2 regions of the [Clostridium] celerecrescens 18A genome follow, and region 1 is predicted to be linked to the other one. Evidence: a T-box and tRNA genes for the amino acid it is inferred to sense, from the RefSeq annotation. Region 1 holds a T-box; the other holds one or more tRNA genes.
The links. The T-box of region 1 lies ahead of pheS (phenylalanine--tRNA ligase subunit alpha). A T-box ahead of a tRNA ligase gene usually reads a tRNA of that ligase, here a tRNA-Phe.
Positions count from the first base shown of each region.

Region 2: it has a tRNA-Phe gene. The T-box ahead of pheS (phenylalanine--tRNA ligase subunit alpha) is inferred to sense a tRNA for this amino acid. The anticodon was not compared.

Region 1 is NZ_PGET01000001.1:1,461,567-1,477,499, forward strand. Features, by position in the region: gene H171_RS06950 (ABC transporter ATP-binding protein) at 1-594, shown strand, start outside; gene H171_RS06955 (ABC transporter ATP-binding protein) at 596-2,341, shown strand; gene H171_RS06960 (hypothetical protein) at 2,676-2,915, shown strand; T-box leader at 3,033-3,280, shown strand; gene pheS (phenylalanine--tRNA ligase subunit alpha) at 3,359-4,378, shown strand; gene pheT (phenylalanine--tRNA ligase subunit beta) at 4,397-6,817, shown strand; gene eno (phosphopyruvate hydratase family protein) at 6,968-8,167, shown strand; gene H171_RS06980 (MarR family winged helix-turn-helix transcriptional regulator) at 8,490-9,212, opposite strand; gene secG (preprotein translocase subunit SecG) at 9,708-9,941, shown strand; gene rnr (ribonuclease R) at 10,208-12,316, shown strand; gene smpB (SsrA-binding protein SmpB) at 12,331-12,798, shown strand; gene H171_RS07000 (BMP family ABC transporter substrate-binding protein) at 12,885-14,867, shown strand; gene H171_RS07005 (metallophosphoesterase family protein) at 14,845-15,450, shown strand; gene H171_RS24105 (hypothetical protein) at 15,472-15,630, shown strand; gene ilvN (acetolactate synthase small subunit) at 15,796-15,933, shown strand, end outside.
Region 2 is NZ_PGET01000001.1:4,647,900-4,663,832, forward strand. Features, by position in the region: gene H171_RS21150 (carbohydrate ABC transporter permease) at 1-418, shown strand, start outside; gene H171_RS21155 (carbohydrate ABC transporter permease) at 431-1,270, shown strand; gene H171_RS21160 (alpha-amylase family protein) at 1,298-3,292, shown strand; gene H171_RS21165 (methyl-accepting chemotaxis protein) at 3,564-5,534, shown strand; gene H171_RS25065 (MarR family winged helix-turn-helix transcriptional regulator) at 5,787-5,999, shown strand; gene H171_RS21175 (desulfoferrodoxin family protein) at 6,302-6,694, opposite strand; gene H171_RS21180 (DUF1848 domain-containing protein) at 6,892-7,827, shown strand; gene H171_RS21185 (MBL fold metallo-hydrolase) at 7,889-8,770, shown strand; gene H171_RS21190 (cysteine hydrolase family protein) at 8,783-9,295, shown strand; tRNA gene H171_RS21195 (tRNA-Phe) at 9,396-9,468, shown strand; tRNA gene H171_RS21200 (tRNA-Gly) at 9,512-9,582, shown strand; gene H171_RS21205 (V4R domain-containing protein) at 9,905-10,429, shown strand; gene H171_RS21210 (sensor domain-containing diguanylate cyclase) at 10,475-11,734, shown strand; gene H171_RS21215 (sensor histidine kinase) at 11,826-13,187, opposite strand; gene H171_RS21220 (LytR/AlgR family response regulator transcription factor) at 13,202-13,951, opposite strand; gene H171_RS21225 (NAD(P)H-dependent oxidoreductase) at 14,247-14,777, shown strand; gene H171_RS21230 (rhodanese-like domain-containing protein) at 14,985-15,302, shown strand; gene H171_RS21235 (SufBD protein) at 15,472-15,930, shown strand.

The DNA.
Region 1 (15,933 bases):
ATTCCCCGTTTTTATGAGGTCACAGAAGGATCCGTAAAGGTAGGAGGAGTTGACGTAAGGCAATATCCTTTGGGACAGTTGAGGGAGCTGGTGGGAATTGTTCCCCAAAAGGCGGTGCTTTTTAAAGGAACCCTTCGGGAAAATATGAAGTGGGGGAAAAAAGAAGCAACGGACCATGAGATTTATGAGGCTCTTGCCACTGCCCAGGCAAAGGATTTTGTAGAGGAAAAAGGAGAAGGACTGGAGCTTCTGATCCAGGCGGGAGGAAGGAATCTTTCCGGCGGGCAGCGGCAGAGACTAGCCATTGCAAGGGCATTGGTAAAAGATCCTCAGATTCTCATCATGGATGACAGCGCTTCTGCCCTGGATTTTGCTACTGATGCCAGGCTTAGAAAGGCAATTAAAGAAAGTACCGGGAATATGACTGTTTTCCTGGTATCCCAGAGAGCTTCCAGTATTAAAAACGCGGACAGGATCCTGGTCTTAGATGACGGGCAGATGGCAGGCTGGGGAACTCATGAGGAGCTGTTAACTTCCTGTCAGGTTTACCGGGAAATATGCTTATCCCAGCTGTCAAAAGAGGAGGTGCAATAACATGAACGTAAAAAAATACAGATCCACTGTCAAACGGATTTTTCGCTGCATTGGCCGTTATAAATGGGGAGTCGCTGCTTCCCTGGCCTGTGCTTTTGTCACAGTTTTATTGACTTTATACGTTCCCATCCTCACTGGCCGGGCCATTGACTGCATTGTGGGAGCAGGAGCTGTTGATTTTGCCGGCATGTGGACGATTTTAAAACAAATAGGAATCATCATTGCAATAACAGCGGTGGCCCAGTGGCTTATGAGCCATATCAACAACCTGGTTACCTACCGGGTGGTGAAGGATATCAGAACCCAGGCATTTAATAAGCTGGAGATCCTTCCTTTAAAATATATTGATTCCCATTCTCACGGAGATATCATAAACAGGATTATCACAGATATCGATCAGTTTTCCGATGGGCTGCTAATGGGCTTTACCCAGCTGTTCACCGGAGTCCTTACCATTTTTGGAACATTGGTTTTTATGTTTTCCATGAATCCGGGCATAACGGTTGTGGTGGTTCTTGTAACTCCTGTTTCACTGTTTGTTGCCAGCTTTATTGCAAGAAAGACCTTCCGCTTGTTTAAGATGCAGTCTCAGACCAGAGGGGAGCTGACTTCTCTTGTGGAAGAGATGCTGGGGAATCAGAAGGTGGTGCAGGCCTTTGCCCATGAAGCCGATGCACAGGAAAAATTTGAAGATATTAACGAAGATTTGCGTGTCTGGAGCCTGAAAGCTACATTCTTTTCTTCCATTACCAATCCAGCGACCCGCTTTGTGAACAGCCTGGTTTATGCCAGTGTTGGAATCGCCGGAGCTTTTGCGGCTGTAAAAGGACTTTTATCCGTAGGACAGCTTTCCAGTTTTTTAAGCTATGCCAATCAATATACAAAGCCATTTAATGAAATATCTGGTGTGGTTACTGAGCTTCAAAATGCCCTGGCCTCTGCTGCTCGGGTGTTTGAACTGATTGATGAGGAGCCTCAGGTCCCAGAGGAGCCAGACGCTGCAGTGCTCAGCAATGCAAAGGGAGAGATATCTCTGGAACAAGTGTACTTTTCCTATAATCCTGAGATCGCCTTGATTGAGGATATGAATTTAAACGTACGTAAGGGCCAGAGAGTAGCCATCGTAGGCCCTACGGGCTGCGGAAAGAGTACGGTAATTAATCTCCTCATGCGTTTTTATGATGTGGATTCCGGTTCCATCCGGGTAGATGGGAAAGATATACGCCATATGACCAGACAAAGCTTAAGAACCAGTTACGGTATGGTGCTGCAGGAGACATGGCTTAAATCAGGGACCATTCGCGAAAATATTGCATATGGAAAGCCGGATGCGGCTGAGGAAGAAATCATTCTTGCGGCAAAGGAGGCTCATGCCCACAGTTTTATCAGGCGTATGCCGGAAGGATATGATACTGTTATATCGGAAGACGGCGGAAACTTATCCCAAGGCCAGAAGCAGCTTTTATGCATTGCCAGAGTTATGTTGTGCCTTCCTCCCATGCTGATTCTTGATGAAGCCACTTCATCTATTGATACCAGAACCGAGATAAAAATTCAAAAAGCTTTTGGAAAAATGATGGAAGGGCGTACCAGTTTTATCGTCGCTCACCGTCTTTCTACGATTAAAGAAGCGGATGTGATACTGGTAATGAGGGATGGCCATATCATTGAGCAGGGAACTCATGAAAGCCTGCTTTCCCAAAATGGATTTTACGCACAGCTTTATAACAGCCAGTTTGCTGTGTAGCTTTGATTAGATAATAAAAAACAGCGTCAGAAAGATATCTGGGATATACTTTCTGGCGCTGTTCTTTTTTTCACTGTTATGATATACTTTAAAAAGTTCGATATTAGTTATAATAACTATATAAAAGGCGGTAGGATTATGTTTGAAATCATTATGGAAGCCAGGAGGGCGGTCTGTTTCAGGCCCGTAAGAATTCCTTTGCAGTTTACGGATAAGGGGAGGGGGTATGGATAAATTTTGTGATCACATGACGGCGGTTTAAGATATTGATTCTGTAAAAGACAGTGTAAAAATCTTGGCCGTATTTTATGGTTTTAAAGAACAGGGGGAAAAAATGAGTTTTTTAGATATTATTTTGTTGGGCGCATTGTTAACAGAGAGTGTGCTTTTAATTGCGTTGGCCCATTTTTACAATAAAGAAAAAGAAAAAGTTCAGATTGAGAAAACAAAAAGAGCCGAAGATAAGGAGTATATTGATATTTTTATAGAGCATCTGGAAAAACGGGCTGAAACCTATGAAATACTCCTTGAATTTAAAAGAATTTTAGAAGAAGCTTATAAAGATGCGATTTAAGAAAGGAAAACGGACAGAGGCCGTCTTATTTCCTTCTGATATAAGCCATATCAAAATAATCCTTGACATTTTGATCATCCGTTATTACAATGGTACGTAACGTTACAATTAAAAACATCAAATGCAATGAAGGTGTAAGTAAATCCTTAATTTTCTTCCAGAGAGAAAGGGCCATCGGCTGTAAGCCCTTTTAAGTTCAGATAAGAGATTGAATTTCCCACCGAAGCAGCATGATTGAAACCAGCGACAGCTTTGGCTGCCGGTCTGGCGGGTAAGTCATGACGTCAATACACGTTACGTATACCGAGTGCCTGTGTCATACGCAGGAATCAGGGTGGTACCGCGAATATAGCTTCGTCCCTTTTTGGGGCGGAGCTTTTTTAGTTCATTTCGCTGTTATAGCGGTAAAAGTAAAATTTGATCATGAAAAGAAGGAGAGCACGATGAAGGACCAATTGGAAAAAATCAAACAGGAAGCGTTAAAGCAGATTGAAGCTTCCGATGCGCTGGAAAAACTAAACGACATTAAAGTTGCTTATCTTGGAAAAAAAGGTGAGCTAACCAGTGTATTAAAGAGTATGAAGGATGTTGCTCCGGAAGACAGGCCAAAGGTGGGCCAGATGGTAAATGACGCCCGGGCCGTGATCGAGGGGAAATTAGAGGATGCCATATCCGCTCTGCAGAAAAAAGCCAGAGAAGAACAGCTGAAAAAAGAAGTAATTGATGTAACCCTTCCCGGCAGACGAAATAAGGTAGGCCACACCCATCCAAATACCATTGCTCTGGAAGAGGTTGAGCGAATCTTCGTTGGGATGGGATATGAGGTCATTGAAGGGCCGGAAGTGGAATACGATTCCTATAACTTTGAAAAATTGAATATACCTAAGAATCATCCGGCAAGAGACGAACAGGATACCTTTTATATCAGTGATAACATCGTATTAAGAAGCCAGACATCACCGGTCCAGGTCAGGACCATGGAAAAAGGCAAGCTGCCGATCCGCATGCTGGCCCCCGGCCGCGTATTCCGGTCTGATGAGGTGGATGCAACCCATTCCCCTTCCTTCCACCAGATAGAAGGACTTGTAATTGATAAAAATATAACATTTGCAGATTTAAAGGGGACCCTTGCAGAGTTTGCCAGAGAGCTTTTTGGCCTTGAGACAAAAGTGAAATTCCGTCCGCACCATTTCCCGTTTACAGAACCAAGCGCGGAGATGGATGTTACCTGTTTCAAATGCGGCGGAAAAGGCTGCCGTTTCTGCAAAGGCTCCGGTTGGATTGAGATTCTTGGCTGCGGCATGGTTCATCCAAATGTGCTTACAATGAGCGGAATCGATCCCAATGAATATTCCGGCTTTGCATTTGGAGTTGGATTGGAGCGGATTGCCCTGTTAAAATATGAAATTGATGACATGAGATTATTATATGAGAACGACATCAGATTCTTAAAACAGTTTTAAGGAAAGGAAGATAGATCAATGAATACACCATTATCATGGATTAAGGCATACGTTCCGGATTTAGACGTAACGGCCCAGGAATATACAGATGCTATGACGCTTACCGGATCAAAGGTTGAGGGCTATGTTTGTCTGGATAAAAACTTAGAGAAAATCGTTGTTGGACAGATATTATCCATTGAACGTCATCCGGATGCGGATAAACTGATCATCTGCCAGGTCAATGTTGGAGCGGAAACCGTACAGATCGTTACAGGCGCATCCAATGTAAAGACAGGAGATAAAATTCCTGTGGTATTAGACGGAGGCAAAGTGGCAGGAGGCCACGACGGCGGCGCTCTTCCGGAAGAAGGAATCCAGATCAAGAAAGGGAAACTAAGAGGAATCGAATCCTGCGGCATGATGTGCTCCATTGAAGAGCTGGGCTCTTCCAATGAAATGTATCCAGATGCACCGGAAAGCGGGATTTACATTCTGCCTGAGAATACGGAAATAGGTGCTGATGCCATAGAGGTGCTGGGCCTTCGTGATTCCGTATTTGAATACGAGATCACCTCAAATCGTGTGGACTGCTACAGTGTAATAGGAATTGCAAGAGAAGCGGCGGCTACCTTCCGTAAGCCCTTTGTACCTCCGGTGGTAACAGCCACAGGAAACAGTGAGGATATCCATGACTATTTAAAGATTTCCGTAGAGGATAGCCGTCTTTGTCCCCGCTATTGTGCAAGAATGGTGAAAAATATCAAGCTTGCTCCTTCCCCGGCCTGGTTGCAGAGACGACTTGCAGCATGCGGAATCCGTCCGATTAATAATATCGTGGATATTACCAATTATGTGATGGAAGAGTATGGTCAGCCAATGCATGCCTTTGACTATGACCTGCTTGCAAATCATGAAATCGTTGTAAAATGCGCGGGAGAAGGCGATACCTTCCAGACCCTTGACGAACAGGAAAGAAAGCTTGACAGCACCGTTCTCATGATCAACGACGGAGAAAAGGCTGTAGGAATCGCCGGTATCATGGGCGGAGAGAACTCCAAGATTACCGATGAGGTGAAGACCATGGTATTTGAAAGCGCCTGCTTTGATGGAACCAATATCCGCCTTTCTTCTAAAAAAGTCGGATTAAGGACCGATGCTTCCGGTAAATTTGAAAAGGGACTTGATCCTAACAACGCTGAGGAGGCGATTAACCGCGCGTGCCAGCTGATTGAGGAGCTGGGTGCAGGAGAAGTCGTAGGCGGCATGATTGATATATATCCTGAAAAGCGGGAGGGGAAAAGACTTCCCTTTGAGCCAGAAAAGATGAATCGGCTTCTGGGTACTGAGATCGAAGCGGAAACAATGCTTGGATACTTTAAAAAGCTGGATTTGGAATACGATGAGACAGCAAATGAAATCCTTATTCCCACCTTCCGTCAGGATTTAGACTGTATGGCGGATCTGGCGGAAGAAGTTGCCAGATTCTTTGGATATGACAAGATCCCCGTATCCCTGCCCACCGGTGAGGCAACGACCGGCAAACTGTCATACAAATTAAGAGTTGAAGAGGTGGCTAGGGAAGTGGCGGAATTCTCTGGATTTTCCCAGGGAATGACCTATTCTTTTGAAAGTCCCAGGGTATTTGACCGTCTGCTGATCCCGGAGAACAGTCCGCTTCGTGTGACCGTAAATATATTAAATCCTTTGGGAGAGGATTTCAGTGTTATGAGGACATCACCTCTTCATGGAATGTTAAACTCCTTATCCACCAACTACAACCGCCGCAATAAGAATGTCCGCCTTTATGAGCTGGCCAATATTTATCTTCCAAAGGCGCTTCCATTGACCGAGCTTCCCGATGAAAGAATGCAGTTTACCCTGGGATTTTACGGCGACGGCGATTTCTTTGATATGAAGGGTGTGATAGAAGAATTCTTTGATAAAACCGGAATGCACAAACGGCCTCATTATGTTCCAAAGAGTGGTAAAACATTCCTTCATCCAGGAAGACAGGCAGATATCATTTATGATGGGGTAACCATCGGATATCTGGGAGAAGTTCATCCGGAGGTGGCTGACAACTATAAGATTGGGGACCGGGCCTATGTGGCTGTGATCGATATGCCATCCATGATTCCATTTACAAGCTTTGACAGAAAATACACCGGAATAGCGAAATATCCGGCTGTTACCAGAGATATCAGCATGGTGGTGCCAAAGGAAATTCTTGTCGGACAGATCGAAGAGATCATCGAACAACGGGGAGGAAAGATACTGGAAAGCTATGAGCTTTTCGATATTTATGAAGGAACCCAGATTTTAGCAGGATATAAGTCTGTTGCTTATTCTATCACCTTCCGCGCAGGCGATCACACCTTAGAAGAGCAGGAGGTTCTTGCTGTAATGAAAAAGATCCTTAACGGATTACAAGGATTGGGAATTGAACTTCGGGCATAAACAAATGCCGTTTTACAAGTATGACATCAAAGAAAGATGCCAGGATGAAAGAAAAATCTCCTGGCATCTTTTTTCTCTCTGCCTGCATGGACGTGATAAATTCCGTCAATCCTTACGGTAAGAATGTAAGAAAGGACAGGAGGCAAAAAGATGTTTAACAGCCTTGATATTATAGAAATAACAGGAAGAATTGTCCGGGATTCCTGGGGGTATCCCGGGGTAGAAGCTGAAGTGATTCTGGAAAACGGTGCTCATGGAAGAGCGACGGTTTCCCTGGGAGACACAGGAAGGGCAGAGAAACAGGCAGAGCTTGTGGGTGACTGGCTTTCAGAAACAATATTGTTTGAGGATGCATCAGACCAGGGAAGAATCGATCGGATGCTTTCCCAGGCAGCAGTGAACCGGGGAGAAGAGGTTGGGAACCAGGGTGTTCTGGCTTTATCCATGGCGGCTGCAAGAGCAGCGGGGGCAGGACTTCATCTGCCGCTTTACCGTTATCTGGGCGGAACCTCGGCTCCTGTGATGCCGGTTCCCATGATGAGTATGATAAGCGGAGGCGGCGGGGAAAAAGGTCTTGATTTTCAAGAGATCATGATTGTTCCTCAGGGAGCAAATTCCTATTCGGAAGGACTTCGCATGGGAGTGGAGATTTACCAGACATTAAAAAGGCTTTTATCCATAAGCGGCTTTAGCACCTCTACAGGAGATGGCGGCGGCTTTGAACCTGATATGAAAAATTCAGAAGAAGCATTGCATTATTTAATGGATTCCTTTAAGCTTACCGGATATAAGCCGGGGACAGACGTGCTGGTGGCCATCAATGCTGATGCAGACCGTCTGTATGTGAAAGAAGATGGCACTTACTGTTTTTCAAAGGAAAGCAGGAAAGGTGGAATCTCCATAAACAGGGCGCAAAAGGATATGCTCGCCTATTATCTGAGGCTGGCGGACGGCTTTCCCATCTGTGCGGTCCTAAATGGTCTTTGGAAAGAAGATCTGGAAGGACGAGAACAAATGATGAAGCTCTTGGAGCACCGTACGCTTTTGGTATCCGATGATTTTGCTGCGGCTAATGCGACGATCATCCGTATGGAACAGGCGGGGACTGTAACCGGGGCGTTGGAAATGGTGGAGAAGGCAAGAAAAGCCGGACATAAAGTGATCATTGCCAGCGATGGAAAGGATACGGAAGAGTCATTCCTGGCGGATATGGCAGCAGCTGTCGGTGCCGATTATGTGAAGAGCGGAGCACCGTGCAGAGGAGAATGCATCTCCAAATACAATGAACTTTTGCGCATTGAAGAATTTTATAGAAAATTTGGACGGGCTGTTATGGAATATTCTAACTGACCGGCCGAAGGAAAAAAAGTACAGTAGTGCCTGGAGAAGCATGAAAAAGGCAGCGTTTTTTACGGCCGCTGCCTTTTTCATGCTGTTTTAACCGATAACTGGCTGTATTAAAAATCAGCATAAACTGTATTCCCAATTACCAGCACGCCCCATCTTTTTGCCCCAAGATGGTGCGAATGAGATGATTTACGCCATATATAAAAAGTATAATAAAAGACATGATTGCTCCTTTCTGCCTGAAAAAAGGCGTAAAAAAATAAAGCGCTGCCAATCGGCTTTCAGAAAGACAGCGCCTATGCTGTTATTAGCAGGATATCGTTGCTTATTCTTCGTCAATGTGAGGAGCTTCATTCAGCGGAGACATATGCCTGCCGCCACCATGTCTGCCAAAGCAATTGGAACCGTGTCCGTTGAACCTTGGATCATTGTGGCCCGGTTCAAAATGTCCGGCGCCGTGCGAGCCTCCCGGTCTTCTGTCTGGACAGCCATGAAAGCATTCCCTGCGGTCAAAAGGATGTCTGCCCCCACGCATAAACATCATGTCAAACCTTTCATCACCCAGTCTTTCACGTGCAGAGCGCATCCATTCAAGCCTTTCGTCATCTTCATCATCACCAAGCTGGGCTTCAAGTACCTCAGTGATGCGGTCGAGATACTCACCAAAGACCATTTGTTCCTCCTCGTTGAGACAACTGAAGATATCTTCGAAATTCGGGCGGGGCTGCTGCTCATTCTTTCCTTTTTCCGTTAGCTGTACCAACATGACGCGTCTGTCAGCTTCTGAAGGGGTGCGGGTGATATAACCGCCTTTCTCCAGTTTGTTAAGAAGCTCGTTAAGAGATTGTATCCGGATGCCTAACAGATAAGACAGGTCTTTTGTGCTGATTTCAGATTGTATTTTTAGCATCGCCAGAACCCTGCCTTGCCCGCGGGTTGGATCAGCCATGGGTCCATGTTCCGCATGTTTCTGTAAATGGTGGCGCTGCAAGAGCCATTGCAGCTTTGAAAATTTTTCGTAAAGTTCTGTAAAGTTATCTTCCATCATATTATAAACCTCCTAAAATTGAATATTCATCAGGTACCTTAAATATATTGTAACGGTACCTGATAGAAATGTCAAGAAAAATTTCATAAGGTACCTGTTTATTTCATATGCCTTAGTTTTTGTTATTATAAATTCCTTATAAAAGCAAAAGGAAATTAAATTTATAAAAGCGAAAAAGTCTGAATATAGGAACAATGGGATAACATACCTGGCGCGTGATGCCAAAGATGAAGAATAATGATATAATAAGGAGGGATGCGATGAAAATCATATTATGAAAAGTTTTGCGGGGATAAGAGATAAATGCTTATCAAAGGTGAGTGAGCGATTAAGACGCTTCTATAATAATAAGGTCAGAAAAACAGGGAGAGCTTCTTTATAAAACATCATGTAACAAGGGCACATGATGATTGAATATAAAAATATAAAAATATATTGTATTTTCAGAAAAATTATGGTATGATATCCTTTGTTTGACTATAGGAGGTGGGAAACGTGATCAGGATTATTTTATCAATCATATTTGTTATCATATGTGTTGCTTTATCAGCAATAATCCTTTTACAGGAAGGAAAGAGTCAGGGCCTGGGTTCTATCGGCGGTATGGCTGATACCTACTGGGGCAGAAATAAAGGCCGTTCCATGGAAGGAAAACTGGAGAAATTCACAAAATACGGTGCAGTCCTGTTTTTCATTTTGGCGCTGGTACTGAATCTGAATATACTGTAAAGATTAAACACTCTTGTGATATGGCAACAAGGGTGTTTTTTTCGCATTATAGGGAAGTTTCGTAATACCTACTGGTAAAGTGCAGATAATATATTATGGCTTATCGGAACTTGTAAAGCAAGTTTCGATATAAGGGCTATTTTTAGCCCTTCCATACGATTATCGGAAGTGCTTCTTGCTTCCGATAAAAAAGAAATGATTAAAAAATAGATAAAAATCAAGAGAGGAAGACAATGACAGAAGAACAGTTAACGCAAAGAAAAGCCATGCTTCTCCAGCTGATAAATGATCCTGCCTATGCACCTATGAAATTAAAGGAATTAGCCATTCTCTTTGACATTCCAAAGGATCAGAGGGAAGATTTAAAAGAGGTACTGGATACCCTTTTGGCAGAAGGAAAGATTGGTATATCACAAAAAGGAAAATATGGTAAGCCAGATATCGGCTCCATTGCCGGTGTGTTTTCCGGACACTCTAAGGGTTTTGGGTTTGTAGCGGTAGAAGGGCTGGATCAGGATATTTTTATTCCGGAAGACAAGACAGGCGGAGCGCTTCACGGTGATACCGTGCTGATTACTGCAGAATCAAAGTCAGGAAACGGAAAAAGAGCTGAGGGCCATGTGATCAAGGTGCTTGTCCATGCAAATGAGCAGATCATAGGGTTCTATCAGAAAAATAAAAATTTTGGTTTCGTTATTCCGGACAACCAGAAGATTTCTAAGGATGTGTTCATTCCTCAGGGCAAGGACATGGGAGCCGTGACCGGTCATAAGGTTGTGGTTAGAGTTACAGATTTCGGCGGACCGGAACGTAAACCGGAAGGGATGATAACCGAAATAATTGGCCACGTCAATGACCCTGGCACGGATATTCTTTCGATTGTAAGAGCATATGGACTTCCGGAGGAATTCCCGGACAGCGTAATGAAGCAGGTGGAAGCAGTACCTGATGCAGTGACCGGAAAAGATATGCAGGGCCGTCTTGATTTGAGAAATTTACAGACAGTTACCATTGATGGAGAAGATGCAAAAGATCTTGACGATGCTATTACTATATCTAAAAAAGATCGTGTCTATACTTTAGGCGTTCACATCGCTGATGTTACGAATTATGTAACGGAAAACAGCCCTTTGGATGAGGAAGCATTGAGACGGGGAACCAGCGTTTATCTTGTGGACCGGGTAATTCCCATGCTGCCTCATAAGCTGTCAAATGGGATTTGTTCCCTAAATCAGGGAGAAGACCGGCTGGCCTTAAGCTGCATCATGGACATTGATGAAAACGGTAATGTAATGGGACACAGGATAGCAGAAACCATCATAAACGTGGATCGGAGAATGACCTATACGGCAGTCAACGCCATTATCTCTGACCGGGATGAGTCGGTTATGAAGGAATACGAAGCCTTTGTTTCCATGTTTGATCAGATGAAGGAACTGGCTGATATTCTGCGGGAGAAGAGAAAGAAGAGAGGCTCCATTGATTTTGATTTCCCGGAAACCAAGGTGATTCTTGATGAACGGGGAAAGCCTTTGGAAATCAAGCCCTACGAGAGAAATGCAGCAACTAAAATCATTGAAGATTTTATGCTGATGGCAAATGAGACAGTTGCAGAGGATTATTTCTGGCAGGAGATTCCTTTCCTTTACCGGACCCATGACAACCCGGATCCGGAAAAGATGAAGAGCCTTGCCACTTTGATTAATAATTTCGGATACTCCATCCGTTTTCATAATGGTGAGGTTTACCCGAAGGAAGTACAGAAGCTGCTTGCCAATGCGGAGGATACGCCAGAGGAGGCACTGATCAGCCGTCTGGCCCTTCGTTCTATGAAGCAGGCTAAATATACAGTGTCAAATACCGGGCATTTTGGCCTGGCGGCTAAATATTATACTCACTTTACTTCTCCAATCAGAAGGTACCCGGACTTACAGATCCACCGAATCATTAAGGAGAATTTAAGGTCAGGCTTAGCTGGAAAAAGGATCAGCCATTACGATAAGATTCTTCAGCAGGTAGCCGTCCAGTCTTCTGCCATGGAGCGGAGAGCCGATGAAGCAGAGCGGGAGACCATTAAGCTTAAAAAGTGTGAGTATATGTCTAAACACATTGGGGAAGAGTTTGACGGAGTGATTTCCGGTGTGACAAACTGGGGGCTTTATGTGGAGCTTTCCAACACCGTGGAAGGCTTGATCCATGTGAATCAGCTCCAGGATGATTATTATCACTTTGATGAAGAGCATTATGAGCTGGTAGGTGAAATGACAAGGAAAACCTTTAAACTAGGTCAGCCTATCAGGGTCATGGTATTGGGTACGGATAAGCTTTTGCGTACCATCGACTTTATTCCGGCGAAGAGTTTTGATGAGGAATAACAGGAGGAATGAAAATGGGGAAAGAGAGTTTCAAATTAATTGCCAATAACAAAAAGGCATATCACGATTATTTTATAGATGAAAAATTCGAGGCTGGTATTGAACTTGCCGGAACAGAAGTAAAATCCATCCGCATGGGCAAATGCAGCATTAAAGAGTCCTTTGTGAGAATCGATAAAGGAGAGGTTTATGTCTGCGGCATGAACATCAGCCCGTATGAAAAAGGGAATATCTTTAACAAGGACCCGCTAAGGGTCAGAAAGCTGCTGCTTCACAGGGCTGAGATCGGAAAGCTGGATGCAAAGATTGCTCAAAAGGGCTATACCCTGGTCCCTCTGCAGGTATATTTTAAAGGCAGCCTGGTGAAAGTGGAGATCGGCCTTGCCAGAGGTAAAAAGCTATACGATAAGAGAGATGACATTGCGAAAAAGGATCAGAAAAGAGAACTGGAAAGAGACTTTAAGGTGAGAAATCTTTCATAGAGTGCCACTTTAAGCCTCCTGAATAATCTGTACAGAAAGCTGTTTTAATGCTAAAATAACCTTAGAAAATGTTGGAGGGAAAATGGATGGCATTATATGATTACGTAGGGGCGTTAAAGCGGGGCCGAAGGCGATATCAGGCTTCTGTGTCAAAGGGAGAATATCCGTATCTGCCGGTCCTGGATCAGATCCTGTCTTATACGGATATTGTTTCAGAAGTGAATTTGGGAATCATGGATATTCCTCTGGAAAAGGTGGTGGGTACGAAAACGGAGGGACGCACCAGCGCCTTTGCCAGTAATTTCATGCCTCTATTGTCGGAGAAATCGGAATTTGGGGCGAAATGGGCATATTTATATGACCATCAGATTGAAGAGGGGATCCATGATCCTATTGAAGTCTTTGAATTTATGAACCAGTATTATGTTCAGGAAGGCAATAAAAGGGTCAGCGTCTTAAAATATGTTGGTGCTTTCAGCATCTCTGCCTCTGTAACCCGCCTGATTCCAAAGAGGACTGATGATTTAGATAACAGGCTTTACTATGAATTCCTGGATTTTTACCAGGTTTCCTTTAACTGTGATGTCTGGTTTAGTAAAGAAGGGAGCTACGACAAGCTGATAAAGGCAATGAATAAGAATCCGGGAGAGCCTTGGAGTGAGGATGACAGGATCATCTTCAAATCCGCTTATGACCGTTTTTCCAAAGCATTCCATGCCTTTGGCGGCGATGATTACGATATGACGTGTTCGGATGCGTTCCTTGTTTACGTGGAACTGTTCGGATACCGAATCGTGAAAGACCGGATTGAAGGGCAGATAAAAAAGGACTTGGTCAGAATGAAGGATGAACTGCTCCTGGCCTCCAGAGGCAATAAGATCACTTTGGTTGAACAGCCGGAAGAAATAGAGGAATCATCGGACAATAGCCCCCTTAAGCTCATTAATTGGCTGCGCCCGTTCCAGTCCATTGAACCGGAGATGCTAAAGATTGCATTTATCCATGCAAAAACAGCAGAAACTTCCAGCTGGGCTTATGGGCATGAGCTGGGCAGGATGTATTTAGAGCAGGCTTTTAACGGAGCCGTACAAACGGTTGCATTTTTTAATGCAGATTCTGAGCAGGAGATCGCTAATGCCATTGAACTGGCCATTGGGGCCAGGTGCAACGTAATATTTACTACGGCCTCCCAGATGATCAATTTAAGTGTGAAGGCTGCAATCGATCATCCGGAAGTAAAGGTGTTCAACTGTTCCGTTAATATGTCCTATTCTTCCATCTGTACCTATTATGGAAGAATGTATGAATCGAAATTCCTAATGGGCGCTTTGGCAGCTTCCATGTCCCAGGCCGAGAAGATCGGATATATTGCTGATTATCCGATCTACGGCACCATTGCTAATATCAATGCCTTTGCCCTGGGAGCCAGAATGATCAATCCTTATGCCAAGGTGTACTTAGAATGGTCAAGGGTAAAGGACCGTGATGCTCACGCGGAGTTGGAAAAAGAGAAGGTCACCTTTATTTCAGGTGATGACATGATAACTCCTCAGACGCCCACCAGAGAATATGGACTTTACCAGAAGAACCCTGATGGAACCCTGAAAAATCTGGCGACTCCTATCTGGCATTGGGGAAAGTTTTACGAAAGAATTGTTAATATTATATGCCATGGAGATTTCGGCAGGAAGGAAATGAAAGGGAAACAGGCCATCAATTACTGGTGGGGGATGTCGGCAGATGTGATCGATGTCATTTGCTCTCATAATCTGCCTCACGGAACCAGCCGGTTAATTACACTTTTGAGGAATTCCATACGGGCTGGAAGCTTTCAGCCTTTTGAAGGAACCATTTATTCTCAGGACGGACAAATCCAGTGCAGGGAAAACGAAAGTCTTACTCCGGAAGATATAACTACCATGAACTGGCTGACAGAAAATGTCGTAGGACAGATTCCGGAATTTGATGAGCTTACGGAAGAGGCTCGGTCTCTGGTACGTCTCCAGGGACAGACAATATACGAGAACATGGATATGGAGGAACAGCGTGAAGATCCTGGTACTGTCTGACCATGAGTCAAAATCACTTTATGAATACTATTCACCGGAAAAATTGCAGGATATTGATCTAATTATTTCCTGTGGAGATCTACGAGCGAATTATCTTACGTTTTTTGCAACATTTTCCCATGCCCCGGTCTATTATGTCCGGGGAAACCACGATTGCAGGTATGAGGAATGCCCACCTGAAGGATGTACCTGCATTGAAGATGATATCATAACCTACAAGGGAATCCGGATTATGGGCCTGGGCGGTTCCATGCAGTATATTCCAGGCTCACCGAACCAGTATACGGAACGGGGAATGGAGCGGAGAATCAAAAAGATGTGGTGGAAGCTTAAGAAGAACAAAGGTTTTGATATTCTTGTCACCCATGCTCCGGCATTTGAACTCAACGACTTACCCGATCTGCCTCACCAGGGATTTACCTGTTTTAAAGCACTGATGGACAAGTATTCTCCCAAATATTTTCTTCATGGACATGTCCATGCCAATTATGGTAAGAGTTTTAAGAGGGAAGACCAGTATGGCTGTACAAAGGTCGTAAATGCCTATGAGTATTATATTATAGAGTATCCGGGGAATCCGTAATAAGAGTTAAATGCAAAAGTCATGGAATCAGACATTGATTCCTTATATGGAGCTTTGACGGTCATTGTGGTGCTTGCGGACCGGGCAGTGTTAACGTATCTGTATGACGGATCTTTGGGTATGGAAATACGGAACACCCCCAGGCCAAGCCAAGGAAAGAACATGCAATTAAATACATAGATTAGAAGAAACAGAAAAAAGAGGTCTGCGTTGATAAGACGCGGGCCTCTTTGCTTTATTTTTAGGTATAACCTCAAATTATGATACACATTCCTATTAATTAGTTGACAAAAAGATGCTGGATTGTTATCATTTAAGTTACTATACAAAAAGGCGGGGATATGGATGGAGAGAATCGTATTATCATTGTTGGTTGATAACACCTCCGGCGTTTTGAGCCGTGTAGCCGGACTGTTCAGCCGCCGTGGCTATAATATTGAAAGCCTTACGGTGGGTGTGACTGCGGATGAGAGATATTCCAGA
Region 2 (15,933 bases), 3.2 Mb from region 1:
TGCAACCGCTATGAATACCATTGTATTTGTTAATATATGGGCCGGCATCGGCTACTATATGGTCATTCTCCTTGCGGGACTTACTACCATTTCTGATGAGCTATATGAGGCAGCCTCTATCGACGGAGCGACTGCCGTTCATAAGTTCTTTGAGATTACGGTTCCTATGTTAAAATCTACAATTTCCATGTGCATTTTGATGGATATTATCGGTTCTGTAAAAGTTTTTGACCTGGTATTTGCCATGACCGGCGGAGGGCCAAACGGCCTGACGAATCTTCCTACAACATTAATGTACAATGAGGCATTCAAATACAGCCATTATGGACTTGGAAGCGCTATAGGCATTATTATTCTGATTGCCTGCCTGGCAGGAACATTAGGAAGTAATTTAATCATGTCCCGTAAACACGAGTAAGGAAGGAGAGCTATGAAAAAAACAGAATCAAAGAGCAAACCTGGTAAAGTCATTATGTACTTATATCTGCTGGTAATGACAGTAGTATTTGCCATGCCGATGGTTTTTACCTTATTATCCTCTGTGAAAACAAAGCTTGAAATCTTTTCAGACCCATTTGCGCTGCCCAAGGTACCGCAGTTTGTCAATTATATCGTAGCCTGGAAAGAAGCCAATATGAGCCGGTATTTCATTAACAGTATCCTGCAGGCCGGTGCTACTGTCATTATTTTGGCAATCATGGCTTCCATGGCGGCATATGTTTTATCCAGGTTCGATTTTATGGGTAATAAGTTTTTGCTTTTATTCTTTACCGTGGGTATGATGGTTCCCATGCATACGGTATTGGTACCTGTTGCCTATATTATAGGTGCCTTAAACTTAAAAAACAATATACTGGCCCTGATTCTAATCTATGTATCATTTAGTCTTCCTTTTAGTATTCTTTTGATGACTAATTTTATGAAAGGCGTCAACCGTTCCCTGGAGGAAGCGGCAGTAATCGACGGTGCAACGTATTTCCAGGTATATAGGCTGGTGATACTGCCGCTTTGTGTTCCTGCATTATCTACTATTTCAATCTTTAATTTCTTATCGGCCTGGAATAATATTTTATTCCCGCTGTTGTTTATCAACGATAAAAAATTGAAGCCTATTTCCCTGGGGCTGCTGAATTTTAACGGTGAAAGAGGTAGTGATTACGGTCCATTAATGGCAGCTATTGTAATTACGGTAGCGTTGCCTCTGATTCTTTACCTGTTATTCCAGGAAAAAGTAGAGGGCGGACTGGCAGCAGGGGCCGTAAAAGAATAAACAATGTTGAGATCAGGAGGATAAGCAATGAACAATTTAAGATTCAGACAGGTTCATCTGGATTTTCACACCAGTGAATATATACCAGAGGTTGGAACCGATTTTAATGGGGAGGAATTTGCCAAAAGACTTGAAAAAGCCAACGTGGATTCCATTACCTGCTTTGCAAGATGTCATCATGGATGGCTGTATTATCCATCCAGAAAACATGCGGACCTCATTCATCCCGGACTTGCCAATCATAATCTGTTAATAGATCAGATAAAGGCCTGCCATGACAGGGGAATCAAAGTGCCGATTTATACCACGGTACAATGGGATGGCCGAATCATGCGGGAACATCCGGAATGGCTTTCCTTAGATGAGCAGGGAAATTATATCAATACCCAGAATGTGGAAGAGCCTCATTTTTATCATACAATTTGTTTAAACAGCGGTTATCGTAAATTCTTTATAGAGCATCTCCATGATATTATGGATGTGGTAGGAGTGGAGAACATTGACGGATTCTTTATGGATATATTATTTCAGGTAGATTGCTGCTGTGACCATTGTAAAAAGAAAATGGAGGATCTTCATCTGGACAGCAGGAAGAAAGCGGCAAGATTAAAGTATTCTCTGCAAATGTTAGAGGAATTTAAAACAGAAATTACAGCTGTTATTAAAGAGAGAATTCCTGAGGCCTCTGTTTTCTATAACAGTTCCCATGTGGGGCCGGCATCTAAGGATAATTTTAAGGAGTACAGCCATCTGGAATTGGAATCCTTGCCAAGCGGAGGATGGGGCTATGACCATTTTCCGGCAACCAGCAGATATGCACGAACCCTTGGAATGGATATGATAGGGATGACCGGAAAGTTCCATACTTACTGGGGGGATTTCCATTCCCTTAAGAATCAGGCGGCCCTTGAGCTGGAATGTTTTAATATGCTGGCTATGGGGGCTGGCTGTTCCATCGGAGACCAGCTTCATCCAAGCGGCAGGTTATCGGAAGGAGTTTATGACCTGATTGGGAAGGTATATAAAAGTGTCAGGGAAAAAGAACCTTACTGCAGGGCGGCAAAGCCGGCAGCGGAGATAGCAGTCCTTACACCGGAAGAATTCTATCCTGAGGGAGAATATAACCTGGGAATCTCTCCATCTTTAATTGGAGCAGTTAGAATGCTTCAGGAGCTTTCTTATCAGTTTGACGTTATAGACAGTAAGACGCCAATGGATTCCTATCAGTTAATTATTTTACCGGATTGTATTTATTACAATGAAGAGCTGGAAAACGTGATGAAGAACTATATTGCTAACGGGGGTAAAGTAATCGGTTCCTATGATTCCTGCCTTAACAAATACAGCAAAGATAATATATACGGTATAACATGGAAAGAAGAATCTCCGTATTACAGGGAATTTGTGATGCCAAATCAGATCATTGGAAAAGATCTATATAAAGAAGAGTACGTCATGTACTTAAGAGGGCATAACGTGGAGGCAAACGGCGGTGAGGTTTTAATGGATAAAATAGAACCTTATTTTGACCGTTCCGGAAAAACCTTCTGCTCTCACCAGCATGCACCTTCTTCCGGGAAGGTTGGATATCCGGAAGTGATCCGTAATGGAAATGTAATTTATTTCGCTCACCCCATCTTTAAACTATACCGGAAAAATGCCGCCAAATGGTACAAGCTAATGCTAGAGGATGCGGTTGCATTGTGCCTGGAACATAAATTAGTGAGTCATAACGGTCCCTCTACTATGATAACAGCCTTAAATTATCAGGAACAAGAAAAACGGGATATTCTCCATATCCTTCATTATATTACAGAAAAACGATCTGAGGATATTTTTACGGTAGAAGATGTCATCCCCCTGTATGGAGTGGAATTTAAAATATATACAGGTACTAAGCAGCCGGCAGCCGTTTACTTGGTTCCGGGAGAGACAGCCGTTCCTTTCGTAAAAGACGGACAATATATTTCCTTCGGTTTAGATAAAATTGAAGGACATTGTATGATAAGCATTCAATTTTAATTGCGGCTCCTATCTTTAATTCCAGCAAGTAGGATCACTGGATCGAATAAACCTGGTCCCATTTTACTATGAGGGTGAGATGATTCCAAGCTTCTTGTCAATTATCACCTAATAAAATGGAAGCCGCATCTGATATGTAAAAAGTTGTCTAAATAAATGTAAAACTTTAGTAAAATTCATATAGTTATCTGAAAATTAGCCGATATACCCATTAGGCCACTATAAATTAGGTTGGCAGAGGGGCAAACTGGATATCGGAGGATAACGTAATATGAAAAGGAAATACAAAGGAATAAAAAAAGAACTGGTAACATTCACCATTGGATGTATCGTCTGTATTGTACTTGTACTGTCAATAGGCTCCATTTATCAGTCCTATCATACGACCCGAAAGTCACTGGCCAAAAGCTTAAAGGAAACTTCGGAACTGGTTTCTGAAAAAATAACTCAGAAGCTGGAAGAGTATTCCATCATATCCGAGTCAATTGCCCTTTACATGAAGGGAAATGTGCAAAACGGTGGCAACATCAATATATTTTTACGGATCTCATGTTCCCAGTACGGCCTTAATAACATCAATATCATTTCGTCAGACGGAACCTCTGTTGTCAATGGGAAATCCTATGAGCAGGACAATGCATACCTGCAGGCAAAAAGCGGAACTCCTTTTTTATCCGATCCGATCCTTCGCAAAGATTCTGCCTCCTTTGAATATGCATACCCTTATGATGATCTGGTGGTCATCATTGAGTTTCCTTATTCAGTTTTCCAGGAGATGATTGCGGACACAAGGCTTGGTGACACCGGAAGTACTTATATTATAAACCGGGAAGGAACAAAAGTGGCCCACGAGGATTTTTCTCTTGTATTATCTCAGCAAAATGACGCTGAGTCTGCAAAAACCAGTCAAGCTGCCTATGGAGAGATTGCAAAGCTGGAAGCAGCAATGGTAAATGGCGAAACCGGCTTCGGATTCTACCATTGGAACGGAGAGAATCGGTTTGGTTCCTATGCCCCTGTGGTAAATACCAACGGCTGGTCGGTGAATGTGACTGCTTCAGAATCTGAATTTATGTCCGGTGTTGTAACTTCTATGTTAAATGCTGTTATTTTGGGTGCTGTCTCTCTGATCCTTGCGGTTTTCGTTATGCTTCGGATCACGGACCGGATAACAAAGCCCATTGGGCAGGTGGTAAATTCCATTGATCAGTTATCCGCTGGGGATTTGAGCATTGATCTGCATATGGAACGCCGCGATGAAATAGGGGGAATCGGGGAAAAGGTCAATGAAATGGCAGGAAAATACAGAGATATTATTCACGATATATCCCGGTTTTTACAGGAAATTTCTTATGGGAACCTGGCGGTTCAAAGTAATTGCGAGTATCCAGGGGAATTTAACGGAATACGAAGTTCCATGGAAATGATCGCATCCCGTTTAAATGATACTATATTAAATATCCGTTCCTCCGCCGAGGAGGTCAATTCCGGAGCCGGGCAGGTATCCGGTGCTTCCCAGGCGCTCGCATCCGGAGCCGCTGTGCAGGCGGCAACGGTGGAGGAATTAAATGCATCCATTGTAGATGTCACGGAAATGGCAGGTAAGAATTTGGATCATGTTCGGAAAGCTTCCGATTATGTAAAGGAATCCGGATCAAGGGTCAGCGCAGGGAACCGGCATATGCAGAGTCTTCATTCTGCTATGGAAGAGGTAAGCTTATCTTCTGAAAAAATATCGGGCATCACAAAAATGATTGAGGATATCGCATTTCAGACCAATATTCTGGCTTTAAACGCCGCTGTCGAAGCAGCCCGGGCCGGAAGCGCGGGCCAAGGGTTTGCGGTGGTTGCAGGAGAGGTCCGGAACTTATCAGCCAGATCTGCTGATGCGGCAAAACAAACTGCCAAGCTGATCGGAAATACGGTAAAAGCGGTTTCGGAAGGAAAAAGGCAGACAGCAGAGACTGCAGGGATCCTTAAGGAGGTCGCCGATAAATCCATTCTTGTAGAACAGGTAATGGAGGAAATCGAATCAGCCTCATTGGAACAGACCAAGGCTATGGAGCAGATCCTGGGAGGACTGTCCCAGGTATCTGCTGTGGTGCAGTCCAATGCAGCAGCAGCGGAGGAAAGTTCTGCCTCCAGTGAAGAACTGGAGGCTCAGGCCCAGGCTTTAAGACAGGAGGTTGCAAAGTTCCAACTGGCCCAGGAACCTGATTCTCACGAAGAAAATAAAAATTAAAAAAGCTGATTAACAATCCTAAATGCAAAGGGATAGTATGACTCGTTTCAGGAAACTATTAAGTTTTTTAAGAAACGGTATGAACGTTGATAAATGATTCAAATCGTTGTATACTATAAGGCAATAAATTGACGATACATTAGCATTTTCGATAAGGATGGTTTCAGCAGTGGACTATAATAAGGAATTGCATCTATTACATTTAATGCAGCAGGTTTATTCCGGCTTGATTTCTGTTTCCAATTTGTCAATATTGCCAATAAATTAGGGGCTACGAAGCAAAACGTTACGCAACTGATTGGAAGCCTTGAAAAGAAGGGCCTGGTTGCGATCGTCCCAAGCAAAAAGGATAGAAGGGCAGTTAATGTACATCTGACGGATTTAGGTCTTGAAACGTTGGTAAATTGCGGCAGCAATATGACGGTTGATTTTATGGCTGATGTTTTTAATGGATTTGGCGAGTAAGAGCTGGAAACATTGTGGAATTTACTCTTCAAATTGTATCACTTTGATGGTGCAGAGATGGATGGCTTTGAAGAGACGTTGAAGTTCCTAATACATTAAGCGATGAAGAAGTTCGGCTTGCCCTTGAATGATTCTCTCTAAGGCGGAGAAATCAGCCGTTGTCTTGATAAAAACCAGTTGAGTTGTATGCTTATGGTAAAAATTGAGGGCATAGGAATCGCCGCAGGATTATGAATCCTGCGGCGATATTGGAAACAGAGAATGCATCTTTCCTGGAGTGTACTTCAGGGAATTGTATTTCGTTACACCTCTGTTTTCCAAAATCCATGAAGATTACAGTAGGCGTAAGCGGTCTTTGGAGAATCACCATTCTCCAGAGTAAAGCAGGCCACCGGTTCGCAGTCAGGGCTTAAGCTTACTCTCATGACACTTCCTGCCGTTGTCTGTAAGCAGATCCAGGAAATGTTGTGTTCCTCGGTCATGGGATGGAACGTGCTGCCCACCTTTACGGTCACATGATTTCCTTCTGTCTCAATGACCGGAACATGTTTTTCCGTGGCACCGTCCGAAGTATTAGGTTCCAATATTTCAAAAGGCTTCAAGCTGTCCGGAAGCGCGGCATTGGGAGTACCGGAGATGGCTTCCAGAATGACGTTATGATTTTTGTCAGTTAAAAATACAGGTTCTTTTTTCATGGGGTTCCTCCAGTTGTTGATGATGATAGAAAACGGCTTCATTTCATATATCAGAATTCCCAGTTAATAGGCAAAACATTATGCCAACTTATTCCAGACAGATGCCATATTCGAAGTTCTTAAAAAGTTAAAGAGGTTGAAGCGGGCACAAGGAAGGCTTATAATGGTTTTACTAAGAAGAAACAGGAGTAAGAACTATGATACTCAGTGTCAGCAGGCGGACTGATATTCCACAATTTTATTCGGATTGGTTTTTTAACAGGCTGAAGGAAGGGTACCTTTATGTAAAAAATCCCATGAACAGCCATCAGATCAGCCGGATCGACCTATCTCCGGAGCAGGTGGAGCTTATGGTATTCTGGACGAAAAATCCGGAGCCTATGATGGAACGAATCCGGGAGCTTCAAAGCATCCCTTTCTATATCCAGTTTACATTGACAGGATATGGAAATGATATTGAGCCTGGACTGCCGGATAAAAGGCATTTGGTTGATATTTTCCGGGAAACGGCAGAAAAAGTGGGAAAAGACCGTATGGTCTGGCGATATGATCCCATATTCCTTAACTGCCGTTACAGGGAGGAATACCATTTGCGGGCCTTTGAAGAAATAGCCAGAGGCGTCTGCGGGTCTGCGGAAAAAGTTGTGATCAGTTTTCTGGACAAGTATGGAAAAACAGAACGCAACATGAAGGGAATCCCGGTAGAAGAATTGGATGAAGAAGGGATGAAAAGGCTGGGCAAAGAACTTTCGGCGATTGCAGGTACTTACGGGCTCAGGATTGAAGCGTGTGCGGAAAAAGCTGATTTAAGTTCTGTTGGGATTTCGCGAGGAAGCTGCATTGACCCAGCTATGGCAGAATACTTAATAGGCGGTCCGGTATGCAGGAAGAAGGATAAAAATCAAAGAATAGAATGTGGCTGCATGGAAAGCGTCGAGGTGGGAACTTATGACACCTGCCTGGCCGGGTGTAAGTATTGCTATGCCAATGACAGTGCGGAGGCAGTGAAAAGGAGACGCACATTGTACGATGAACATAGCCCGCTGCTGTGCGGAAGGGTGGAAGAAGGAGACAGGATTTCGGAGCGGAAAGGAAGGTCTGTCCGGAAGGACCCGACACTACCTTTCCTGTGAATCATTATCATCATTAAAACTACAGGTTTCAAAAGGATTACTATTATTGGAGGTTTCCCAAATGTATGAATTAAATCAGGTCAGCACAAATAGTTATTATGTTCAAAGCCCGGCAAAGATTGGCATTGTGAAGCTTAACGATACGGACGTATGCCTTATTGACAGCGGAAGCGACAAGGATGCTGGGCGGAAGGTACGGCAGATACTGGACGCCAATGGCTGGCGGCTGACAGCAATTTATAATACCCATTCAAATGTCGATCATATCGGAGGCAATAAGTATTTACAGAATCAAACCGGATGCAAGGTTTATGCTCCTGGTATTGAATGCGACTTTACGAACCATACCATCCTTGAACCGTCTTTCCTGTATGGCGGGTTCCCGCCAAAGGACTTAAGGCACAAATTCCTGATGGCCCAGGAAAGCAGTGCAGAACACCTTACAGAGAAGGTTCTTCCAAATGGGATGAATGTACTTCCTCTTCCCGGCCATTTTTTTGATATGGTGGGTTATAGAGATATGGATGACGTCGTTTATTTAGCAGACTGCCTGTCGAGCAAAGAAACTCTGGAAAAATACCAGATCGGGTTTATCTATGATGTATCCGCTTACCTTAACACCTTGGAAATGGTAAAGACCTTGAAAGCAAAGGTTTTTATCCCCGCCCACGCAGAAGCAACCGATGATATCGCCCCGCTTGCTCAGATCAACATTGATAAGGTACATGAAATAGCAGTTGAGATACTTGGGATTTGTAAAGAGCCGGTTATCTTTGAAAGGGTTTTACAGCAGCTTTTCAATGACTATAGTCTGGTAATGAATTTTGAACAATATGTACTCGTTGGCAGCACTGTACGCTCATATCTTTCCTGGCTAAAGGATACCGGGCGAATTGAAGTGATTTTCGAAAATGGACAGCTGCTTTGGAAAGCATTGGAATAAGGGGGGATTTAAATGGTACTGTTGGTAGTAGATGCACAGGATATGATTGTTACAAATGAACTATTTCAATATGAAACCTTTGTAAATAACATGAAGCAATTAATTCGTTTAGCAAGAACCAAGGGCATAGAGATTATCTACGTTCGCCATGATGATGGTTTTGAGCTGACTAAGGGCATAAAAGGATTTGAAATATTTGAACAATTTGCTCCAATGAATGAGGAAAAAATCTTTGATAAACATGTTAATAGTGCATTTAAGGATACGGGATTGCTAGAATACTTACACTCTAAAAACGAAAATACCATTATGATTACTGGTTTGCAAACCGATTACTGCATAGATGCAACAATAAAATGCGGTTTTGAACATGGATTTGAAATTGTTGTTCCGGCTTATTGCAATACGACTGTTGATAATGAGTATATGACGGCGGAACAATCCTACAAATATTATAATGAGAATATGTGGAATTCCAGATATTCAAGGTGTGTAAGCTTTAACCAGGCATGTGATTTGTTTTAAGGATTTTACTGAGAATTATGTTTTTTTGACATAATTTAGAAAACTTGTCTTGACAAGAGGGGAGAAATCTTGTAGAATTATTCGTGTTGCAGGTGGTTATGCCCAGATAGCTCAGTTGGTAGAGCAGAGGACTGAAAATCCTCGTGTCGCTGGTTCGATTCCGGCTTTGGGCATTGTGCTTTTCAAAGCACTTTTGAAAAACTTCAGAAATTCCTTGCGGGTGTAGTTCAATGGTAGAACACCAGCCTTCCAAGCTGGATACGTGGGTTCGATTCCCATCACCCGCTTTAACTAAAGAAACCTATTTTTGGCAATAGTCAAGAATGGGTTTCTTTTTATTTCGTGACCTTTCGCCCCTTAAAGATCTGACTTTATACACCACCATGAATTATTTATGACATTAAAAGGCCAATTTAAAACAGCTTGTTCATAATAGCATAATAAATCTTGTACAATAAAATGAATATACATTTCTCCCTGTGAATCGAAAGCCCTCCAAGTCTGTGGAAAGCCGGTAAAGAGTTATGAATTTTCTCTCGTATTCGATTGTGCAGAATCGGCGGGGGTTTTGTTATATATTTTTACAGTACATATTAAGGAGGATTTTTTATGAGTTATGAAAGCAAACCATCTCAGTTCACCTGGGAATCCCTTGGAAATATTGATGAGGGAAGAAAAAATATGGGCTCTGATGTACCGGTGCTTGTTTACCGTCTGCTGCAATACACCTTAAAGGATATCCTGGCCCGTGAATATGACGAGGAGACTTCCAGCCGCCTGTTTAGGGCTGCCGGGCATTTGGCGGGCAAAGAACTGGCAAAAAATGTACTTGATCTTTCGGGTGATTTTGATTTCTTCATCGCCAACTTAACCAATAAGCTGATGGAGTTAAAGATTGGTATTCTGCGCATGGAACGAGTGGATATGGATTCCCTGTCATTTACTCTGACCGTTTCAGAGGATCTGGATTGTTCCGGCCTTCCCATATCAGGAAAGACGGTTTGTGATTATGATGAAGGCTTTATTGCGGGGATTTTGGAAGTCTACAGTGGTTGTCAGTTTCGTGTGAAAGAGATTGATTGCTGGTCTACCGGGGACAGAACCTGCCGGTTTGCAGCTGAGAGTCTGGGATAAGGATCAGCTGGAGTTGAAGTATGAGCCGTAATAAGGAGGCAGGGGATGAACCAGGAAGATCATACGATGCTTATGACAATACAGAATTTATTTGAGAACCTGTTGTCCGGGAAACAATGTGATATTGTGGAGTCAGATGACGCTGCGCCGGAATGGCAGAAACTAATTGGACAGATCAATCAATTGATTCAAGATATCAATGAAGTGAACCACCTGGCGATTGACTTATCGGAGGGAAGGCTGAATGGAACACTTCCTTCCAGGAGTAATTATCTGTCTGGCTCCCTTAAGCAGCTGCACTCGCGGCTCTCTGTTCTGACCCAGAGCGGGAAACTGCTTAAAGAAGGATATGTGGTCAGCAAGCTTGAGTATTCTGGAGAATTATTTGATATGTTTAACGATTTGATTGACCGGGTTGCAGACGCATCGATAAGAGATAACGGGGAGGCAGCCGGTAAGATTCCAGCTCCTGTCAGCAGCTGGCGTTATCATCAAATCCTTCAGGCGCTTGATCTCCTTCATATTTCCGTATTAGAGGTAGACTTTGGTGGACATGTGGTATATGCCAATCGCCCTGCGAAACGGATATTGGGAGATATTGAAAATCTGACGATTCAACAGGTACAGGGTAATGTCCTGTTGACGTTGATCACAGAGCTTGGTGAGCAGGATAACTTTCCGGTTTTTCGTGAAGTTTATGATGACAGCAATAACACATGGTATCGGATTATGTCAAACAGGTGCATGCTGCCCAATGGTCAGGTGCTGTACCTGTATGTTATCGAGGATGTCAGTGATTGGAAAACCAGAGAACACCGCTTGCAGATGACTGCGTCGACAGATATCATGACGGGTGCATATAACCGGGAAACAGGGCTGAAGGAACTGGAAAAGACCTTGTTATACAGCGATGTTCCAAGTTGCCTGGTCTTTATTGACATTGACAACTTAAAGGTAATCAATGATACATACGGTCACGATGAAGGTGATTATACCATTAAGAGCATTGCGAAGGTGATTTTACACACTGTTCGCAGCTCGGATGTTGTCTGCCGGTATGGCGGCGATGAATTTTTCATCATCTTTAAAAACTGTATGGAGAATACTGCTGAAAAAATCATAGAAAGAATGCACTGTGTACTGAAAAATCTGGAATGCACAGCTTCAAAGCCCTACGGAGTGTCGTTTAGCCACGGCAGTTTGTCGTTTGACTCCGAATCTGGATATACTACGTCAAATCTTTTGCAGGAAGCGGACCGAAGAATGTACGCATGCAAAAAAAACAAAAAGAAAGAGCAGATTTAACCTCATCAAGCAGCGAAGAGGATATCCGATTGTATAACCGGAATTATAAAGCGGGGCAAGGCAGCAGAAAGCGGCTTGCCCCGCTTCTTTTTCATCCTTTCTGGTTTTCGCTCAACCTGGGAATATGGATTCTGACCAGGAATGTCTTGTTTTTAAAATCCTCTTCATATATAACAAAACCACCTAAACCTTCTGCAATTTGTTCTACGATTCTAAGCCCCAGTCCATGACATTGCTTTTCTGGCTTTGTTGTAAGGAATTTTCCGTTATGCACATGCGATTTGCCGTTATAGGAATTGACCACCTGAAGCGTGACCCACTTCAGCTCGTTAGTACTGACAATATCTATAAACCGATCTGAAACCGGGACCTTATAGCATGCTTCCACAGCATTATTGATAAAATTCGAAAAAATACGGACTGCATCAATTGTAGACAACCCCGTGTTGCGGGGAAGAGATACGTTTGATGAGAGGCGAATTTTATTTTCTTCACAAATATTAGAAAGATCCTGAAGCATGGCGTCCAGAATAACACTATCGGAATATTTTTTATGGACAACCACTTTTTTCTGCATCTCTTCAAACATATCATCAATCAGAAGAAGAGCCTTTTCATTATCATTTGTCCGGATCAATGATTTTAATACTACCATCATGGATCGGTAGTCATGCTTGAAGGCCCGGAAGCTTTCCGTGTATTTCTGATATGATTTGTAATGCCGCACCTGCCGTTCGTACTGCTCCTCCAGCATTTCCATTCTCCATTGGTACTCCTGCAGTTCCGTACTCCGGATCGATTGGTAAATGGCGTAGATGAGCATGCCAATGGTAAGGACATAAGCTCCTAAGCCAATATTTACATACCACCTGCCGTAAGGAGATAAGATGTTACCGGATGAAAATATATCAAAAGGAAATAAATCACGTCCGGAATTAATGACAACCAAATTGGCTGCAGCTGTAATCTCATAAGTAACGACATATTTAAGCTGATTGCGGTTATACAAAAAGAGCTTTAGCTTGTCATCGGGGAGAATGGTCTTATATAAAATAGTAAGGAATAAAAGTACTAAAGGAAGGACCAAAACGGTACTTGCATAGTAAGTCTCTATATTAGAAAGATCTTGGCCGCCGAAAATAATCGCACTGATTACTGCCAGTATGCCGCGGAAGCAGTAAGCGTTTAACACCGAAAAGCTTCCGCCATAGACTGCCTGCAGCCAGTCCATACCAGTGGAAAAGCGTAGCCCTATGGACATGGCAATCATGATTACTGGAAGCCTTAGCCATCGTATACCTAATGGGGTTAAGTAGATATACGATGAGGCGATAATTGCCAGAATAAGCATAACTTGAATAGGCCTTTTCTTTTGCATAGGAAAAAGCTTACGGTAGTAAAACAGAAAAAAATAATAATACAGGAGAACTACCGGAATAACAATATAGATCATAGCTTCTCCTTCTTCTAAGATAAACTTTTGGAAGTGTAAATATGAAAACGTGAAATATAATCAGAAAATGCCTTTTTCAGGGATTGAACGTAAGTGACTCCTACTGGAACTGTTTCTCCGGTTTTTAACTGGACGGTCTGCTGCCTAAAAGTCACGATATAGGGCAGATGAATCAGGTAAGAACGGTGCGACCGCACAAAGTCTTTTCCGGAAAGCCTTTTTTCTATGCGTTCCATGCTGCCGTAGAATTTTGCCGTTTTTCCATCGCTGTAATGTACCGTCACAATTCTTTGCCAAATTTCAAAATAGGAGATTTGATGGATAGGGACTGCGGTTGTCTTGCCGTCAAATTCAAAAGTAAATAATTCATCATCTTTTTTTGAAGCAAGCTCTGCTGCCTTCAGGAAAACTTCCTCAAACTTTTCTGCACTTGTATTATCTTTTAAAAGATATTGAAGAGCATTTACATCAAATGCCTCATAAACATAGTCTTCATAACTTGTTAAAAAGACGATTTGTGCTTTGCAGTCGCAATCCCGCAGCTTACGGGCCGTCTCCAGCCCATCTGTTTTGCCCATCATGACATCTAAAAATATAATATCTGTTTGTTCAGGGGCTTCGGAAAAATGAAAAAGCAAGGATTCTCCGCTTAGATAACTGGAAACCTGGATCTTTATCTGATGCTTCTCTGCAATTTGGGAAATTAACTCCGCGTATTGATTGATCGCACATCGGTTGTCATCGCATAATGCTATTTTCAGCATATTTTGTTTAACTCCCTTCTTCATAAAAAACTAGTTATTAATTGTCTATTATGATCCTCTCTTCCTATTACCCCACCTATTTTTATTGTCCAGCTCATTTCCTTTTATTTTGGGAAATGCCAGATTGTCCAAAGGGGCTTATCATTTGTTTAGACCTTACGGTTATATGATAATATTTAGGATTGGATACGTCAAGTGATTAATCCTAAACAATTGTCTGTAACCAAAATTATAGTAATAATGGTATATTTTTTACTTATCTGTTATAATAATAACTGGATGTTTCTGAGCTTTTTTGGATACTTTTACAGGACAACAACGCAAAGCGATGATTATAGAGTCCATGCTTGAAGCCGCTTTACAGATATTCACAGCACCAGTTTACGTCTATTATGTTCCGGGGCAGATGAAGGCGTTTCTTGACCATTTTGGGTACCAAAGGATGGCTCATCAGCCGAGAAAGGAAATGTTTCATAAGCAGGTTCTTATCATTTCTACGGCCGCAGGTGCAGGAACCAGGTCTGCACTGAGGGATTTAAAGGATAGCATGACCTTTTGGGGCATTTCGCATATTTATACATTTGGAAGGAATGTCTATGGAAGCGATTGGGATACGGTGGCTGGCAAAAGGAAGGCAAAGCTGCAAAAGAAAATTGACAGGCTTTCGGATAAAATCAAAGGAAAAAACAAACTGGTAACTCCTTCTTTGAAGATTAAAACTCTATTTTATGCCATGAGGTTTATGCACAAACAGTTTCATTTTAACCCTGCGGATGTGAATTACTGGGAATCTTTGGGATGGTTTGAAAAGGAAAGGCCATGGTGATTCGGATTTATTAACTCTTTGATCCGAATTCATTTGGATTTTCCAATATTGCGAATATCCCATTGACTCGGACAGCCATGCTCTTGTATCTTGTTAAAAATAAGAATAATTCTCATTTATGTAACAATGTCACTGAGACATTGCCTTATAACCGTTATAATGAGACCATCGTTATAAGAATAATTTAAATGAGAAGGAGATGCTGAAATGAGCATATTTAACTTTTTTTCTAACCATTCGGATTTTGCTTCCGGAGTTGAGCAGGCAAACAACACGTCCAATGCAGTATTGCTGGATGTACGTACGGTACAGGAATATGCCAATGGTCATGTTCCTGGCAGTGTTAATATGCCGCTGGATCGTTTGGAATCCATTAAGCTTAACAAAAATAATCCGGTATTTGTTTATTGCCGCAGCGGAGCCCGCAGCAGACAGGCCTGCCGTTACCTGCGGACCTATGGTTATTCTGTTACAGATATAGGCGGAATCGCGGATTACCGCGGCAAACTGGAAAAGGGAACATAACTGCATGCCAGGTTCTTATCACCTGCTGGCGCATCATTGCCTGTTGCCGCATTCTTTCCTCTGGGAGTATATGGGAAGGTGGTCTGGCTTTTGATATCCATGATGGTTTTGGGAATCGGGCATATTGGTATTCATCTGCAGCATCACAGGGAAATGGACGGTAACGGCAATGGATAAAATTGAAGAATTAGTAAATGGGTTAAGAAATCAAGATAATGATTATGCTTATCAATGCCTGAAACAGCTTGAGGAGGAATGTGGCAGTTCCGATTCTGTTTACCCCTATTTTGACGCTATCACGGAAATGCTTTATGACCCAAACTCATATGTCAGAACCAGGGGCATCATCCTGATTGCCGCCAATGCCAAATGGGACAGGGACAACCGGATTGACGAAATAATCGATGAGCTTTTGATGCATGTAATGAACGAGAAGCCTGTCACGGCAAGACAGTGCATTAAGGTTCTTCCTCAGATTGCCGCAAGCAAGCACCATTTGGCTGATTGCATCATCGATGCGCTGGAATCTGCCAATCCGCAAAGATATAAAACCAGTATGCAATCACTGATTTGCAAAGATATTCAAAATGCACTGAAAAGCATTAATCGTGTTCAGCGAAAAATATAAACA